Regions from separate parts of the Herbaspirillum sp. Her2 genome, predicted to be linked through region 1. Evidence: predicted binding sites of a transcription regulator. Region 1 holds the regulator's gene; each other region holds the start of a gene.
The links. The regulator FliA, encoded in region 1, starts transcription of late flagellar genes. The targets are predictions, from matches to a motif close to CTAAAGTTTNNNNNNNNNNNGCCGNTA.

Region 2: ACWHXP_RS23930 (DUF5610 domain-containing protein) is a predicted target of FliA. The motif match lies at 1,974-2,000, and genes of this name have one in related genera.
Region 3: ACWHXP_RS11640 (FlxA-like family protein) is a predicted target of FliA. The motif match lies at 3,497-3,523, and genes of this name have one in related genera.

What each region holds. Positions count from the first base shown of each region.
Region 1 is NZ_CM176331.1:2,148,735-2,154,217, reverse strand. It holds gene flhF (flagellar biosynthesis GTPase FlhF) at 1-936, shown strand, start outside; gene ACWHXP_RS09755 (MinD/ParA family ATP-binding protein) at 971-1,774, shown strand; gene ACWHXP_RS09750 (RNA polymerase sigma factor FliA) at 1,780-2,517, shown strand; gene ACWHXP_RS09745 (flagella synthesis protein FlgN) at 2,646-3,104, opposite strand; gene flgM (flagellar biosynthesis anti-sigma factor FlgM) at 3,136-3,450, opposite strand; gene flgA (flagellar basal body P-ring formation chaperone FlgA) at 3,664-4,401, opposite strand; gene flgB (flagellar basal body rod protein FlgB) at 4,631-5,059, shown strand; gene flgC (flagellar basal body rod protein FlgC) at 5,065-5,469, shown strand.
Region 2 is NZ_CM176331.1:5,274,364-5,279,846, forward strand. It holds gene ACWHXP_RS23925 (Tex family protein) at 1-957, shown strand, start outside; gene ACWHXP_RS23930 (DUF5610 domain-containing protein) at 1,119-1,874, opposite strand; gene ACWHXP_RS23935 (deoxyguanosinetriphosphate triphosphohydrolase) at 2,326-3,477, opposite strand; gene aroKB (bifunctional shikimate kinase/3-dehydroquinate synthase AroKB) at 3,479-5,278, opposite strand; gene ACWHXP_RS23945 (type IV pilus secretin PilQ) at 5,478-5,483, opposite strand, start outside.
Region 3 is NZ_CM176331.1:2,556,757-2,562,239, reverse strand. It holds gene ACWHXP_RS11655 (cytochrome c) at 1-488, shown strand, start outside; gene ACWHXP_RS11650 (ABC transporter substrate-binding protein) at 664-1,512, shown strand; gene ACWHXP_RS11645 (MFS transporter) at 1,667-3,037, shown strand; gene ACWHXP_RS11640 (FlxA-like family protein) at 3,085-3,432, opposite strand; gene hppD (4-hydroxyphenylpyruvate dioxygenase) at 3,627-4,742, opposite strand; gene ACWHXP_RS11630 (Lrp/AsnC family transcriptional regulator) at 4,890-5,408, shown strand.

The sequences.
Region 1 (5,483 bases):
ATGCGCGGCGTGCTGGAAACCCAGCTGGCCGAGATTTCCTGGGGCGGTACGCAGAAACGCGATCCGCTCAAGGGCGTGGTACTGAAGGAAATGCTGGCGGCCGGCTTCTCGGCCAGCCTGTCGCGCCTGATCACCGAAAACCTGCCTGCCAACTCCAAGTCGCAGGACATCATGTTCTGGGTCAAGTCGGTGCTGGCGCGCAATCTCAATACCCTGGCCAACGAAAACGAACTGCTGGAAAACGGCGGCGTCTTCGCGCTGGTCGGCCCCACTGGCGTTGGCAAGACCACCACCACCGCCAAGCTGGCGGCGCGCTGCGTGATGCGCCACGGCTCCGGCAAGCTGGCCCTGATCACGACCGACGGCTACCGTATCGGTGGTTACGAACAACTGCGCATCTACGGCAAGATCCTGGGTGTGATGGTGCACTCGGTCAAGGATGAGACCGACCTGCGCATCGCCCTGGAAGAGCTCAAGGGCAAGCACACCGTACTGATCGATACCGCCGGTGTCGGCCAGCGCGACCAGATGGTGGCCGAGCAGGACGCCATGCTGGCCGGTGCCGGCGTGGACATCAAGCGCCTGCTGTGCCTCAATGCCACCGCCACCGGCGGTACGCTCAATGAAGTGGTACATGCCTATTCCAGCTCCGGGCTGGCCGGCTGCATCATCACCAAGCTGGACGAAGCCGCCACCATCGGCAACGTGCTGGATGTGGTGATCCGCCACAAGCTCAACCTGCATTACGTGGCCAATGGCCAGCGCGTGCCGGAAGACCTGCACGTGGCCAACAAGCTTTATCTCGCCGACCGTGCCTTCAAGCAGAAGCGTGAAACGGCCCCTTTCGAATTCCAGGAAGGTGAGTTGCCGGGCGTGATCGGTCCTACTGCCATGTCCATGAATGACCGGGGACTGCGTGAGGTGAGCTTTGGCTAGTTACGATATCGACCAGGCAGCAGGGTTGCGCCGGATGCTGGAGCGTCCGGTGCCCAGGCTGTTCACCTTCTTCTCGGTGCTGGGTGAGGAAGAGAAGAGTGCCATGCTCATCAATCTGGCGGCGTCACTGTCACAGGCCAAGCACAGCGTGCTGGTGGTGGATGGCGACGTGGCCACAACCGGTCTGCTGACCCGCATCGGCCTGCGTCACGACGTGGCGACGCTGCAGGAAGTAGCGCGCATGGAGCGTCCCATGGCGGAAGCCACACGGCTCCTGCCGGAAGGTTTTTCGATGGCGCGCATCGCCCGCCGCAACGTGCCCTCGGCGACCGATCCGCATGCCGGCCGTCTGGCGGAGATCTTCGACAGCCTCATCGAGCAGGCCGAGATCACACTGGTCAATGGCGTGCTGGCACGCGACCTGTCGCTGCCTGTGCCGACCATGGAAATGGGTGAGATCGTGATCCAGGTCTCGACTACGGCGTCTTCGATCAAGGCGGCTTATGTGCTCCTCAAGAGCCTGAGCGACCGCATCGGTCGCCGTCCTTTCAGTCTCATCGTCAACGATGCCACCGAAGCCGAAGCCCGTACCGTCTACGCCAACATGGCCCAAGCGGCCAGCCGCTACCTGGCGGCGCAGCTCAATTTCATCGGCGCGATTCCGGCGGATGACCATATTCGCCGCGCCACCGGACAGGGGCGGGCGGTGATGGACGTGTTTCCCTTTGCCGGTGCCGCGCTGGCCTTCCAGCGCCTGTCCAAGCGCTTCACCGCCGGTCCGGATGCGGCCCGCAGCAGCTACGGGATGGCCACCGACGGCGCCAGTCTGGGAGTGTGACGTGCATGTATAACGTCAAGGGAAAAAAGGGCAAGAACGACGTACTGGAGCAGCATGCGCCGCTGGTCAAGAAACTGGCGCATCAGCTCAAGGCCAAGCTGCCCCCCAGCGTAGAGGTGGACGACCTGATCCAGGCCGGCATGATGGGCTTGCTCGACGCCGTCAACCGCTACGAGGAAACCCATGGCGCGCAGTTCGAGACCTACGCCGTGCAGCGTATCCGTGGTGCCATGCTGGATGAGCTGCGCAGCAGCGACTGGCTGCCGCGCAGCATCCGCCAGAATGCGCGCAAGGTGGAGGAAGCCATGCAGTCCCTGCTGCAGCAACTGGGCCGCCAGCCGCAAGAAGCGGAAGTGGCGCAGCACATGAAGATCAGCCTGGCCGAGTATCAGTCGCTGCTGACCGACTGCGGCGGCCACCAGTTGATCTATTACGAAGATTTCCACGACGACGATGGCGGCCACGAACACTTCCTGGACCGCTACCAGACCGGCGACGGCGAGGATGATCCGCTGCAGAGCCTGATCAATGGCGGTTTCCGCGAAGCCGTGGTGGATTCCATCAAGGCCTTGCCCGAGCGTGAGCAGATCCTGATGGCGCTCTACTACGAGCAGGAAATGAACCTCAAGGAAATCGGCGCCGTCATGGGCGTTTCCGAATCGCGCGTGTGCCAGTTGCACAGCCAGGCGATCTCGCGCATGCGTTCGTATCTGCGCGAGCATTCCTGGAGCGGGGTGGCCTGAGGCTGCCTGCCTTCAGGGCGCAGATCCGAGAGAGGACGCAGGACTCGTTAACGACAAAGCCCGGCAAATGCCGGGCTTTTTGTTGATGCGATCTTGCTGTGCTTCCGTGAGCGGGAAGCGGCTGAAACTTATACCACGCCCAGACGGCGTCCCGAGGATCGGATGCTGTTCTGGCCGTCCGGGCCATAGAAATTGCCGGTGCCGGTCTTGCCTTGCAGGATGGTCAGGGCGCTCTGATTGATGGAGAGCTTCTTGCCAATCAGCAGGCCATTGACGCGGTTCAGTTCCTTGGCGTCCTGCGCCAGTTCGAACAGGCTGGCCCAGATCTCGCGGTCAGCGTCGCTGGCTTGCTCATTCATCCACTGTTGCATGCCGCTTTCATCTGCACTGTAGCCGAGGCTGCCCAGCAGCGCGTGGCGATTGCCGGCCAGCGTGGACATTTCAGCAACGATAGCGGCCTTTTCGGTAATGATGTCGGTCAGGCCTTCGGCGGTGGCTTCCGCCAGCAGTGCCTGTTCCTGGCTCAGTTTTTCCACCAGGCGCGACAGCGCGGCGTGTTCCAGGGACAGGTTGCTGGCCGGATTCATGCGAAAGATCCTCTGAGCGGTAAAACGGGAATCAGGCCGGGCGGGCGCTGATGAGATTCTTGACAGTATCGATCACGCCGTCGGCGATCTTGTCGGCATCGATCTGGAAAGTGCCGTTGGCGATGGCCGCTTTCAGCTTTTCCACTTTTTCGGCATTGAAACCGCCGTTTTTGGTGTCCTTGGTTTCCAGCGCCTGATAGGTGCTGGACAAGCGCACGCTGTCCGAAGCCGCTTTGGTGGCGGCCGGGTCGGTGCCCGCAGGATTGGCGGCAGTCGTGTTGCGGGTCTGCGTTTGCGTCTGCTCGGTGTTGAGGGCAGCAGATTTGAGGGCGTCGTTAACGTTCACGGCAGTATTCCTTGTAGGGTGGGGGCGCTTCGCACCCGCCTGTCGTATGGATTATCGACCAGTTCTGGGCAAACTTTAACATTCCCGCACCTGAATTAAGCTGAATTCGGGTACTTTTCTTCATATTCCTGTCCGGGCGATCCGCTGCGTTCCGCGCAGGACTTGCCCTGCGGGAAATTGCTTCATATCAATAGAGAAACCGCGGCCACCGGCTCAATAGTTGATTTCCAGAATCCCGCCCGCTTTGGCAATACCGCTCACCACCTGGCCGGCCGCCGTCCGGGCCTGGGCCATCTGGCCTTCGTTGGCATTGGTCAGGGCGCGCGCTTCGGTGGAAATCTGGAAGCCCGGACCGATCGATACGACCCGTACCGCCTGGCCTTGCTGCACCACGCGCTGGTTGCGGATGGTGTCGAGGCGCAGCGGCGTACCGGCGCGCAGCGACATGTTGGCGACGCGGCCGATGACCTGTGATTCTTCGGTGATCACGCCGCTGGGCAGCGCCGACATGTCGCCGCGAATGCGCGTGATGTCGCTGGCGCTGATGGTCTGGCCCTGGGCCAGCGGGACCGCGGCGACCAGGTAATCCGAGATCACCTGCACGTTGGCGCGCAGGTAGATGGTCCAGGGGGAGGGGGCCACGCACTTGATGCCGACCGTGGTGCGGCCGAACAGGCGGCCGCCATTGGGCATGAAGGCTTGCGGTTCAAGACAGGCCGCCAGCGTCAGGCGTGCATCGGCCGGATCGATGGTGACCGTGACGCTGCCGGGCAGGCCCAAGGTCTGGCTTTTCAGGAATTGCTCCGCCACTTGTTGCAAGGCTTGCAAGTCCTGCTTTTGGGGGGAGTTGGGGTCGTTCTGGGCGAGTGCAGGCGCAGTCGCCCCCAGGCCGGCTGCAAGCAAGGACAGGACGGCGAAAGTGCGGCGCAGGGCGCGGAAAGCGTGTTTCATTTTGTGCAACTTGCCCGCAGGGCATAGGCGAATCTTGGCACTCATGGTACGTCGCGCGCGCGAGGTCAAAAGGGCAAACAGGGGAGGCTTTTCTCTCTTTATCGCCCCTTAGAGTTCGGGGTGCGAACGTATGATCAAGCCTACGTAATTCCATCATCGGCGCAGTCCGCAAGCGGCCCGGCAACCGGCCGGGCAGGACAGGGGGGCGCTGGTACTTCCGGAGGACCTGATGGTCTCTAAGCTCGACGATTATTTCCGTTTCAACGAGATGGCGCTGAACCTGCGGTCGCAGCGCCAGCAGGTGCTGGCGTCCAACATCGCCAACGCGGACACGCCCAACTACAAGGCGCGTGACGTCAACTTTGCCGACGCGCTCAAGAATGCGCTGGACAGCAAGTCCAACACGATCCCGCCGCTGCAGCTGGAGCGCACCGCTGCCACCCACGTGGCCGGCACTGCGCCCGACAACGGTCCGGGCAGCATCGGCGGCACCGCTTTGCAGTACCGCACGCCGGCCCAGGGCAGCGTGGACGGCAATACGGTCGATATGGATGTGGAGCGCAATGAATTCCTGGACAACGGCATCCGCTACGAAGCCGGCGTCACCTCCGTGAACGGCCAGATCAAGGCCATGCTGAACGCTATCCAACCGGGCTGATAAACATGTCTCTTTCCAACATCTTCAACGTCGCCGGCTCGGCCATGAGCGCCCAGGCACAGCGCCTCAACGCCACGGCCAGCAACATCGCCAACGCCGACAGCGCGACCAGCCCCGATGGCACGCCCTACAAGGCCAAGCAGGTGGTGTTCGAAGCCATTCCGGTGGGCAGCGTCAAGGACAGCGGCGTGAAAGTGGCGGCCGTGGTCGAGAATCAGGCCCCGCCCAAGCTGGTCTACGACCCCAAGCATCCCATGGCCGATGGCAATGGCTACGTCGCCATGCCCAACGTCAATCCGGTCGAGGAAATGGTCAACATGATCTCGGCCTCCCGCTCTTACCAGACCAATGTGGAAACGATGAACACGGCCAAGGCCATGCTCGTCAAGACCCTCACCATCGGCCAATAACCAGGACCTGAATC
Region 2 (5,483 bases), 2.5 Mb from region 1:
CTGGCCGAGCTGGTCAAGATCGATCCCAAGTCCATCGGCGTGGGCCAGTACCAGCACGATGTGAGCCAGTCGCAACTGGCGCGCTCGCTGGATGCCGTGGTCGAGGACTGCGTCAACGCGGTGGGGGTCGATGTGAACACCGCTTCCGCACCGCTGCTGGCGCGCGTCTCCGGGCTCAACGCCAGCGTGGCGCAGAGCATCGTGTCCTACCGGGATATGAAGGGTATGTTCAATTCCCGCGCAGCGCTGCGTGAGGTGCCGCGCCTGGGCGACAAGACCTTCGAGCAAGCCGCCGGCTTCCTGCGCGTGATGAATGGTGAGAACCCGCTGGATGCCTCGGCGGTGCACCCGGAATCCTATCCTTTGGTGGAAAAGATCCTGGCCGACATCAAGAAGGATGTGAAGAGCGTGCTGGGCCAGACCTCGCTGTTGAAGGGCCTGTCGCCGGCCAAGTATGCCGATGAGAAGTTCGGTGTGCCCACCGTCACCGACATCCTGAAGGAACTCGACAAGCCAGGCCGTGACCCGCGTCCCGAGTTCACCACGGCGACCTTCAAGGAAGGCGTGGAAGAGATCAAGGACCTGCGCGTGGACATGATCCTCGAAGGCGTGGTCACCAACGTCGCGGCCTTCGGTGCCTTCGTCGACATCGGCGTGCACCAGGATGGCCTGGTCCACATTTCGGCGCTGTCCAACAGCTATGTGAAGGATCCGCACACCGTGGTCAAGGCCGGCCAGGTGGTCAAGGTCAAGGTGCTGGAAGTGGACGAGAAGCGCAAGCGCATCGCCCTGACCATGCGCCTGAACGACACCGCGCCGGCCCCGGGTGCGCGCAATGAACAGCGCGGTGACCGTACCGATTCGCGCCGTTTGTCGCAACACCAGAACCAGCGCGGCCGTGAGCAGGCACCGGCCAACAATGCGATGGCCGCGGCCTTTGCGAAGTTGCGTGGATGATGTGTGTTTGTGATGGTTTGTGATGTCGAGGGCGGTCTTTCTCACGCCTTTCGATGTCATGAAAAATAAGTAAAAAGAGGCTGTCTCCCAAGAGAGACAGCCTCTTTTTTATTAGTTTTTGCGAATTGGCTTTTGCAGCTCAGCGCGACTGCAAGGTGCGATTACGCACTGGTGCTGATCCGCGTCTGGCTCACCGACACTGAAATACTGACAGTCGTCTCGCTGGCCACCAGGGTACCGCCCTGGCCATCCGCATTGCCTTCGCTGCCCGATCCGTCCTCACCCTCCTGCTTGCCGCCCTTGACCTTGTTGATGAAGTCGCCCAGCGCCTTCTGCACCAGGTCATAGGTCTTGTCGATGTTGCTGGCGATATCGCCTTGCAGCACGTTCAGGCTCTCCAGGATGCCGCGTGCTTCCTTGAAGCCCTGGTCGACACCCTTGAAGATCAGGTTCATGTAGTCGTCAATGTTGCTGGCGTCTTCCTTGTCCGGATTGTTCTGCTTGTAGAGCTCGAACATGTTGGTGATGAAGGAGACGATGCGGCCGGCCGTTGCCTCCGGCGAATTGTCCTGGGTCGATGCGGTCTGGATGGCGTTGTCGCCCAGCTGCGGACGCAGGATATCGTTGATGTTCTCGATGGCGGTCTTGTAGACCAGCGACAGCGGATCGTTCTGCGTCTGCAGCGATACCTCCAGCGAGGATTGCACGATGGAGAGATTGAACTGGGCCTTGGCGCCGCTCACGGTGAGCAGGTTGGCTTGCTTGGCCTGGGCGATCTTGTCGCCGCTGCTGCTGTCGCCGGCGGTGGCGGGCAGCTTGTCGTTGTCTGACGCTGCGGCAGAGGTCGACGAAGTGGAAGAAGGGGTGACGGGCAGCAGGGACTTGTTGTCCACGCCGCTGGTGTTGCCGATAGCCATGACGGTCTCCTGAAAATGAAAGGGGATCCGGGCATCAGAGGGGGAGACGGATCCACGGAAGCGAAACTGCGCACCATGCGCATCCACTCCATTCCTGCATAACGGCCTGTTCAAAGCGGACTTGATATTGACAGAAATTTACACCTGTCAGTTTCTGGGGGACTTCGTTGACAGGCCTGCATTGCACCCGCGCAATCTTTGGGAAAGCCTTGCTGGAAGCGGGTTTGCGGCGATACCGTGCGTGCCGTCGGGCTGACCGCAAGGGATGCAGGCGATCAAGAAAAAATGTAACGAAATGTGCGCGAGAGACCGGCAGCGGGATTTCAATTGCAGTGAGGTAATGAAATTGCGCTGGCAGCACGACAATGAGGGCGCACGGATGCGCTGAATGAAAACGCCGCGTATCGATACGCGGCGTTCAACGCGGGCGTTGCACCCGCTCCATCAATCCTCACTCCATCACGAACAAGCGCCGATGCTCGCGAATGGCATAGCGATCGGTCATGCCGGCGATGTAGTCGGCGACTTTGCGCGCCTGCTTGTCGAGACGCTGGGTTTCGTCCGTGATGCCCTTGACCTGATAGTCCGGCGGCAGCAGGCTGGGCTGCGTGGTGAAGGCCTCGAACATCTCGGCGATGATGCGGCGTGCCTTGGCCGTCATGCGATTGACCTGATAGTGGCGGTAGAGCTTCTCGCGCAGGAATTTTTTCAGGATGGCCGCTTCGGCTGCCATCGCATCGGAGAAGGCGATGAGCTGCGGCGCATTGCGCACATCCTCGATGTCGCGCGGGGCGATCTCGGCGATGCGGCTGCGCGAGGTCTGGTTCAGGTCGACGATGAGCGCATTGATCATGCGGCGCACGGTCTCATGGATGACGCGGCGTCCGGTGATGCCGGGATAGGTCTGTTCGACTTCGCGCAGATGGCGTGCGAAGAAATCGACTTCGCTCATCAGCTCCATGGTCAACAGGCCGGAGCGCAGGCCATCGTCGATGTCGTGATTGTTGTAGGCGATCTCATCGGCCAGGTTGGCCAGCTGCGCTTCCAGCGAGGGCTGCTTCTTTTCCAGGAAGCGCACGCCGATCTCGCCCAGCTGGCGCGCATTGTGCAGGGAGCAGTGCTTGAGGATGCCTTCGCGCGTCTCGAAGGTGAGATTGAGGCCATCGAAGGCAGCGTAGTGCTGCTCCAGCTCATCGACCACGCGCAGGCTCTGCAGGTTGTGTTCGAAGCCGCCGTGATGCTTCATGCAGTGGTTGAGCTCGTCCTGCCCGGCATGGCCGAAGGGCGTGTGGCCGAGGTCGTGGGCCAGCGAGATGGCTTCCACCAAGTCTTCGTTCAGTTGCAGGTTGCGCGCGCAGGAGCGGGCGATCTGGGCGACTTCGATGCTGTGGGTCAGGCGGGTGCGGAACAGGTCGCCTTCATGATTGACGAAGACCTGCGTCTTGTATTCGAGACGGCGGAAGGCGGTGGAGTGGACGATGCGGTCACGGTCGCGCTGGAATTCGCTGCGCGAGCCCGGTGGCGTTTCACTGAAGCGCCGGCCTCGCGAACTTGCCGAGTGGGCGGCATAGGGGGCGAGATGGTCGGGCGCTTCAGTGTGCATGTCATTCTCCGGTGCAGGCCGCCAGGGTTTGCAAGAGCAGTTCCTGCGGCGCGTTGGTAATCAGGGGACTGCCCAGCGGCTTGATCAGGATGAACTTGATCGCGCCGCCTTCGTTCTTCTTGTCCACTTCCATCAGGTCCAGCCAGCGTTCGGTGCCCAGGTTCGGGGCCACCGTCGGCAGGCCGGCCGCGGCGGTCACGGCGCGGATCCGTTCGCGCGTGGCGGCATCGATGTAGCCCAGGCGCTGCGACAGATCGGCCGCCATCACCATGCCGCAACCGACCGCCTCGCCATGCAGCCACTGGCCGTAGCCCAGGCCATTCTCGATCGCATGGCCGAAGGTGTGGCCGAAGTTGAGGATGGCGCGCAGGCCGCCTTCGCGTTCGTCCTGGCGCACCACCTCGGCCTTGATCTCGCAGGAGCGCTGGATGGCATAGGCCAGGGCGGCGTCATCCTTGGAGACCAGGCGCGCCATATTGGTTTCGATCCAGTCGAAGAAGGGAGCATCGATGATGGCACCGTGCTTGATGACTTCGGCAATGCCGGCCGCCAGTTCGCGCGGGGGCAGGGTGTGCAGGGTGGCGGTATCGGCGATGACGGCCTGCGGCTGGTAGAAGGCGCCGATCATGTTCTTGCCCAGCGGATGGTTGATGCCGGTCTTGCCGCCCACCGAGGAATCCACCTGCGACAGCAAGGTCGTGGGCACTTGCACGAAGGGCACGCCGCGCATGTAGGAGGCGGCCGCAAAGCCGGTCAGGTCGCCGATCACGCCGCCGCCCAGGGCGATGAGGGTGGTCTTGCGGTCGCACTTGTCGGCCAGCAGACGATCGAAGATCTTCATCAGGCTGGCCCAGTTCTTCTCTTCCTCGCCATCGGGCAGCACGATCTCGGTGACCTGCTTGCCTGCCGCGCGCAGCGCTTGCGCCACCTTGTCGAGGTAGAGCGGACCGACCTTGTCATTGGTGACGATGGCCACGCGCTTGCCCTTGACGTATTGCGGCAAAAGCGTGGCGTCATCCAGCAGGCCGCGGCCGATGTGGATGGGATAGCTGCGTTCGCCCAGGTCGACGTTGAGGGTCAGCGAAGCGATCGTGGTAGCGGCGGGAGCGGTGTTCTGGTTCATGCTGCGAAGATTCGGTTCGGTGCTGGCGGCACCATGGAAGATCTGGGTGGAATGACTGCGGGACAGCGTGGTGCTGCCGTCCGCGCCTTGCGTCAGGACCGCGCTGTGACTCTCGAATACGACGGTTTCGTCAGGTTCCGGTTCGGCCAGCCAGGAACCATGCTTGGGCGAGAGTTCCAGATGGCTGATGATGGTCTGCACCAGGAATTGCACATTGGGCCGGTTGGTCTCGACGACGAAATCGGCCACTTCGCGATACAGCGGATCGCGCTGGCGCGACAGCTCTTCGAGCTTGCGGCGCGGATCGGCGGTCTGCAGCAGCGGGCGGTTCTTGTCGCGGCCGGTACGTTGCAGGATCTGGTTGATGCTGGCGCGCAGGTAGACGACGGTGCCGCCCTTCTTGAGGTTCTCGCGATTCTCGGCACGCAGGACGGCACCGCCGCCGGTGGCCAGCACGATGTCGGGCTGGGCTGCGAGCTCGCGGATGATCTCGGCTTCGCGGCGACGGAAGTTCTCCTCGCCCTCGATCTCGAAGATCACCGGGATGGTGGCACCGGTCCGCGCTTCGATCTCGTGGTCCGAATCGACGAAGCGCTTGTTCAGCTTTTTGGCCAGGGCCCGGCCTATGGTGGTCTTGCCGGCTCCCATCAGGCCGACAAGGAAAATGCTTCCCGTCATATCTAAGAATTCTGCGCTTTGCGCTACTGGCCAATGTCATGGCGCCGCACGTCTGCCGGCACGGTCGCCTGCCGCCCGGTGGACGGCTGTGTTGCCCGCCGCTGGCGGGCTTGCGCCCGGCGCAGCGGGCCTGGAACAGCGATTTTACCGTTCTTTGGCCCGCCACCGGGGAAAAATCCCGTGGCCGGGGCCTTCCGGCTCAATA
Region 3 (5,483 bases), 410 kb from region 1:
CTGCGCCGGCTGCTGCCGTCCCTGCGCTGACCCCGGTGCAGGGCGACGATACGCCCCAGGCGCTGGCCGCCATGAGTATGGGTGCACGTGTCTATATGAACAATTGCGCCTCCTGCCACAACACCGGCGGCCAGGGCCTCAACGGCCTGCCATCCCTGCAGCAGCATCCGCTGCTGCGCCAGCCCAATGCCGACAACGTGGCCATGGCCATCCTCGAAGGCGTGCTGCCGGAGCACGGACAAGGCATGATCGGCTTTGCCCATACCTTGAACGATGGCGAGATTGCGGCGGTGACCAACTACCTGATGCAGGATCTGGGTGGCAGCAAGGTCAGCATCAGCGCCGAGCGCGTCAAAGCCTTGCGGGCCGGCGGTGAGCCCTCGCCGCTGTTGTGGGTGGCGCGCGGCGGCATGGTGCTGCTGGTGTTGGTCCTGCTGGGCGTGGCGGTCTGGTGGCGTCGTCGCCGCAAGCCCGGCACGGCAGGCTGAAGCCGAAGGATGACCTTCCAACGCTCCTGACATGTCATACCAGATGCCGCCCGGCCCACACCACACCGGGCGGCTCTTTTTTTGTGCTGCGTGGCGGCTTTTGTGTGGCAATGGTCTGCTGCGAGTGACATTCGGGATTGTTTCGGGCTATCCTCGACATTCGATGAGGAAAAGCATGAAAAAGATTTCGCAGCACCTGAAGCAACTGGGCATGGGCAGCCTGCTGCTGGCCAGCGCCTGGATGATTCCCGCTGCGGCACACGCGGACCGGCTCGGCGAGATCCAGGAGCGTGGCTCGCTGATCTGCGCCACGCTGGCCAGCAATGAGCCGCTGGGTTTCCCCGATCCGCAGAGCGGCCAGATCGTCGGTTTCGATGTGGACATGTGCAGTGCCATCGCCGCCAAGCTGGGCGTCAAGATGCGGCAGCGCAGTTTGACCATAGAGGCCCGTCTACCGGCGCTGATCGAGGGCGAGGTCGACCTGGTCTCGGGCGCACTGGGCTATACCCGCGAGCGGGCGCGCCAGATCGATTTCACGGCTTCGCATTACCAGACGCCGATCAAGCTGCTCGTGTACAGCGATTCCGGACTGAATCTGGTCTCCGACCTGGAAGGCAAGCGTATCAGCGCCAATCGCGGTTCCACCCCGGAGCAGGCGGTGCGGCGCGTACTGCGCAAGGCCACCTTGCTGACTTTCCCTGAGACCCCGCAAACCTTCCTGGCGCTGGCCCAGCGGCAGGCCGATGCGATGGCCGTGGCCATGCCCTCGGGGATCCGCTTCGTCAACGAATCGGGCGGACGCTTCCGCTTCGTCGAAGGCGCACTGGCCTGGGAGCCGACGGCGCTGGGTGTCAAGAAGGGCGAGCACCGACTGCTGGACGCCGTCAACAAGGCGCTGGCCGCGCTGGAAAAGGACGGCGAGATCGACGCCATGTGGACCAAGTGGTTCGGTCCCAAGACCAAGTTCAACATTCCCCGCGACAAGAAGCTCACGCCCATTTCGGCATTCCTCCAGGCGGGCTGACGGCATCATCCGATCCGGGCGCAGCGGCGTCCGTTTCCTTGCTTCGTTTTCCTCGCGCACGGACAGAGCAACAGAGCAACAGAGCAACAGAGCAACAGAGCAACAGAGCAACAGAGCAACAGAGCAATAGAGAACAGAGCGATAGAGCAGGTTCATGGCAGTTACTTCCGCATCGTCTTCCACTTCCCCCGATCATGATGGCCTGCCGCCGCGCCAGCGGCTGCTGGCCATCGCCACCGTCGTGCTGGGCCTGAGCATCGCGGTGCTCGACGGCTCCATCGCCAATCTGGCGTTGCCGGTCATGGCCACCGACCTGAAAGCCAGCGATGCCGATGCCATCTGGGTCATCAACAGCTACCAGATCGCCATGGCGGTGTGCCTGCTGCCGCTGGCCTCCCTGGGCGAAGTGATCGGCTATCGGCGCGTCTACCTGGGCGGCTTGTTTCTGTTCACCCTGGCCTCGCTGGCGTGTGCAGCCAGCGGCGACATGCTGCAACTGAGCCTGGCGCGCGTGCTGCAGGGGCTGGGGGCGGCCGGCATCCTGTCGGTCAATACCGCGCTGATCCGCTTCATCTATCCTGCCCGGCAGCTGGGCCGGGCCATCGGCTACAACGCGCTGGTGGCCGGGACCGGCAATGCGCTGGGGCCCACCGTGGCCGGGGTCATCCTGCATCTGGGCTCATGGCACTGGCTGTTCCTCATCAACATCCCGCTCGGGCTGGCGGCGCTGGCCGTGGGCAGCCGCGCCTTGCCGTTCAATCCCTTGTCGGCCCGCCGTTTCGATCGCCAGTCGGCGCTGCTGTGCATGGCCTTCATCGGCTTGCTGCTCTACACCATCGATGCCATCGGCCACCTGCAAGGCGGCTGGGTGGTGGCGGGCTGCGCGCTGCTGACCGCCATCAGCCTGGCATTGCTGCTCAAGCTGCAGTCGCCGAGCGCGCCCATGCTGCCGCTGGACCTGCTGCGCATCCCCTTGTTTGCCTTGTCGATCGGGACCTCGTTCTGCTCCTTTGCAGCGCAGATGGCGGTCTTCGTGATGTTGCCCTTCATGCTGCAGAATCATCTGGGTATGGGCGCCGCGCGTGCGGGCATGCTGCTGACGGCCTGGCCGGTGGCCGTTGCGCTGACCGGCGTGGTGGCCGGCAAGCTGTCGGACCGCGTCGCTGCGGGTTTGCTGGGGGGGATCGGGCTGGCCGTGATGTGCCTGGGATTGCTGGCTTTGCTGACGGTGGACCGCAGCACGCCCGATGGCCTGATGCTGTCCATGTTTGCGGTGTGCGGTATCGGCTTCGGACTGTTCCAGTCGCCCAACAACCGCACCATGATCAGTGCCGCGCCGCGTGAACGGACCGGCGGAGCCAGCGGCATGCTGGGCACGGCACGCCTGACCGGGCAGACCGTCGGGGCGTCGGTGGTGGCGATGCTGATGGGGTTCTCGGGCTCGCCGTATGCGCTGGTCCTGTGCTTTGCCGCCGCCCTGGCGGGCGCGGCCAGCCTGGTCAGCCTGTCGCGGCTGCGTTATTGAGCGGGAGGACCGGGCAGGGCAGGGCGTTGAGACCGGGTTTGCCGGGCTTACAGCGCCGGTGCCACCGTCTCGCCGTGGGCATGCTGGTGCGCGGCATGGGCCGCCACGGAGAGCGCCATGCTGAGATAGTTTTCGCTGCGGCGGCGCTGCTGCGCCTGCTGCTGTTCCAGCGCAAACAATTGCTGGTAGAGATTGCGGATCTGCTGCTGCAGCAACTGGCGCTGCTGCTTGCCATCCCGGTTGCCCGGGAAACGCGCCAGGGACTGCGCCTGCTGCTGCAGGAGCAGGATGCGGTGGCTCAATTGCGCCACCAGCTCGGCGGGGTCATGGTCCAGCGTGTCTGCCACTGCGACTTCAGCGTGGGCAGGTTGTTCTTGTTCATACGCGACGTTCATGCGAACTCCAGCCCACAGGGGCGCAAGGATTGCAAGGGGACTGCGATAGTGCCTTCGCTTTGTTTTACGGCAGCCACGCGGACATCTTGAGCCACGGAAAGTAAAAAAAGTAAAAGGCGCAGTCCCGTAAAGGGTGCTGCGCCTTCGACATGCGGGCGTCCTCAGGGCGGCCCGCAGTGGCTGCGGTCAGGGGATCAGATCACGCCACGGCGCATCTGGTCCAGCTCGATGGATTCGAACAGGGCCTTGAAATTGCCCTCGCCGAAGCCGTCATTGCCCTTGCGCTGGATGATTTCATAGAACACCGGCCCGATCAGGTTCTGCGTGAAGATCTGCAGCAGCAGGCCCTGGCCATCGGTGGGTGCGCCGTCGATCAGGATCTTAAGTTCACGCAAGGCAGCCAGGTCTTCGCCATGGCCGGGGATGCGGCGTTCCACCAGGTCATAGTAGGTGGCGATGGTGTCCTGCAGCGGCACGCCGCGGGCATAGAGGGCGCGCACGGTCTGGTAGATGTCGTCGGTGCCCAGGGCGATGTGCTGGATGCCTTCGCCGTTGTACTGCTTGATGAATTCCTCGATCTGCGACTTGTCGTCGGCACTCTCGTTGATGGGAATGCGGATCTTGCCGCAGGGGCTGGTCATGGCGCGCGAACGCAGGCCGGTGACCTTGCCCTCGATGTCGAAATACTTGATCTCGCGGAAATTGAACAGGCGCGTATAGAACGACGACCAGGTATCCATCGCGCCGCGCATGACGTTGTGGGTCAGGTGGTCGATGTAGGTCAGGCCCACGCCCTTGGGATTGCGCTCCACGCCAGGGAAGAACTGGAAGTCGACGTCATAGATGGAGCCATTGTCGCCATAGCGGTCCACCAGATAGAGCAGCGAGCCGCCGATGCCGCGAATGGCAGGAATGTTCAGTTCCATCGGGCCCAGCTTGGCTTCCACGCCTTCGGCACCGAGTTCGAGTGCACGTTTGTACACATGGGCCGCATCCTTGACGCGGAAGGCCATGGCGTTCACCGAAGCCCCGTGCACCTGGGCGAAGGCGGCGGCATTGCTGCCGGGTTCGCCGTTGAGGATGAAGTTGATCTGGCCCTGGCGATACAGGGTCACATTCTTGGAGCGGTGGCGCGCCACGGCGGTGAAGCCCATCAGCTCCAGCACGGCGGCAATGCCGGCCGGATCGGCGGCGGTGTACTCGACGAACTCGAAGCCGTCGGTGCCCATGGGATTGTCGAACAGGTCGCCGCTGGCGCGGACAGGGGAATTGGCGGCTGCGGTGGCGAACTGGGTGTCTGCGTGGCCCATCTGGTGTCTCCTCGTGTGGGGAGGGCCGCCAAGCGCGGCCCATGCGAGGAGTTTATTGCGTCAAGACTGCAATTTGTGATTGTTTTTTGCGCGATATATTAGATAATATGCACAAATAATTCTTAAATATGAACTTTGGAGAGACAAATGAGCATCATCAACGTGGACCGCTACGACCTGGCCTTGCTGACCGAGCTGCAGCGAGATGGCCATATTACCAATAGCGCCCTCGGTCTGAAAGTCCACCTGTCCACTTCGCAGATCAGCCGCCGCGTGCAGCGGCTGGAAGAAGCCCATGTCATCGAACGCTACACCGCCGTGCTGGACCCGGCCGTGGTCGGTCTGGGCGTGACCGCGTTCACCACCGTGACCCTGGACCGCCAGGGAGAGACCCGTGGCGAACTCTTCGAGAAGGCCGTGGAAACGATGCCGGAAGTGACCGAATGTTTCTCCGTCACGGGCGAGGGCGATTATATCCTGCGCATCGTGGCCCCCGACCTGGCCGCTTTCTCCGAATTCATGATGACGCGCCTGCTGCGCCTGCCGGGCGTGACCAACGTCAAGTCCAACATCACCCTCAAAAAGGTCAAGCAATCCCATGAACTGCCGCTGGAACACGTGATGCAGCCGGTGAAGTCGCGCCAGCGCATCCGCTTCTCGCAGTGAGGTTTCAAAAAGCATGATGTCGTTATTCAATGATTGGATGCCTCAATCATTGAATAATCGAATGATGCTTTTTAT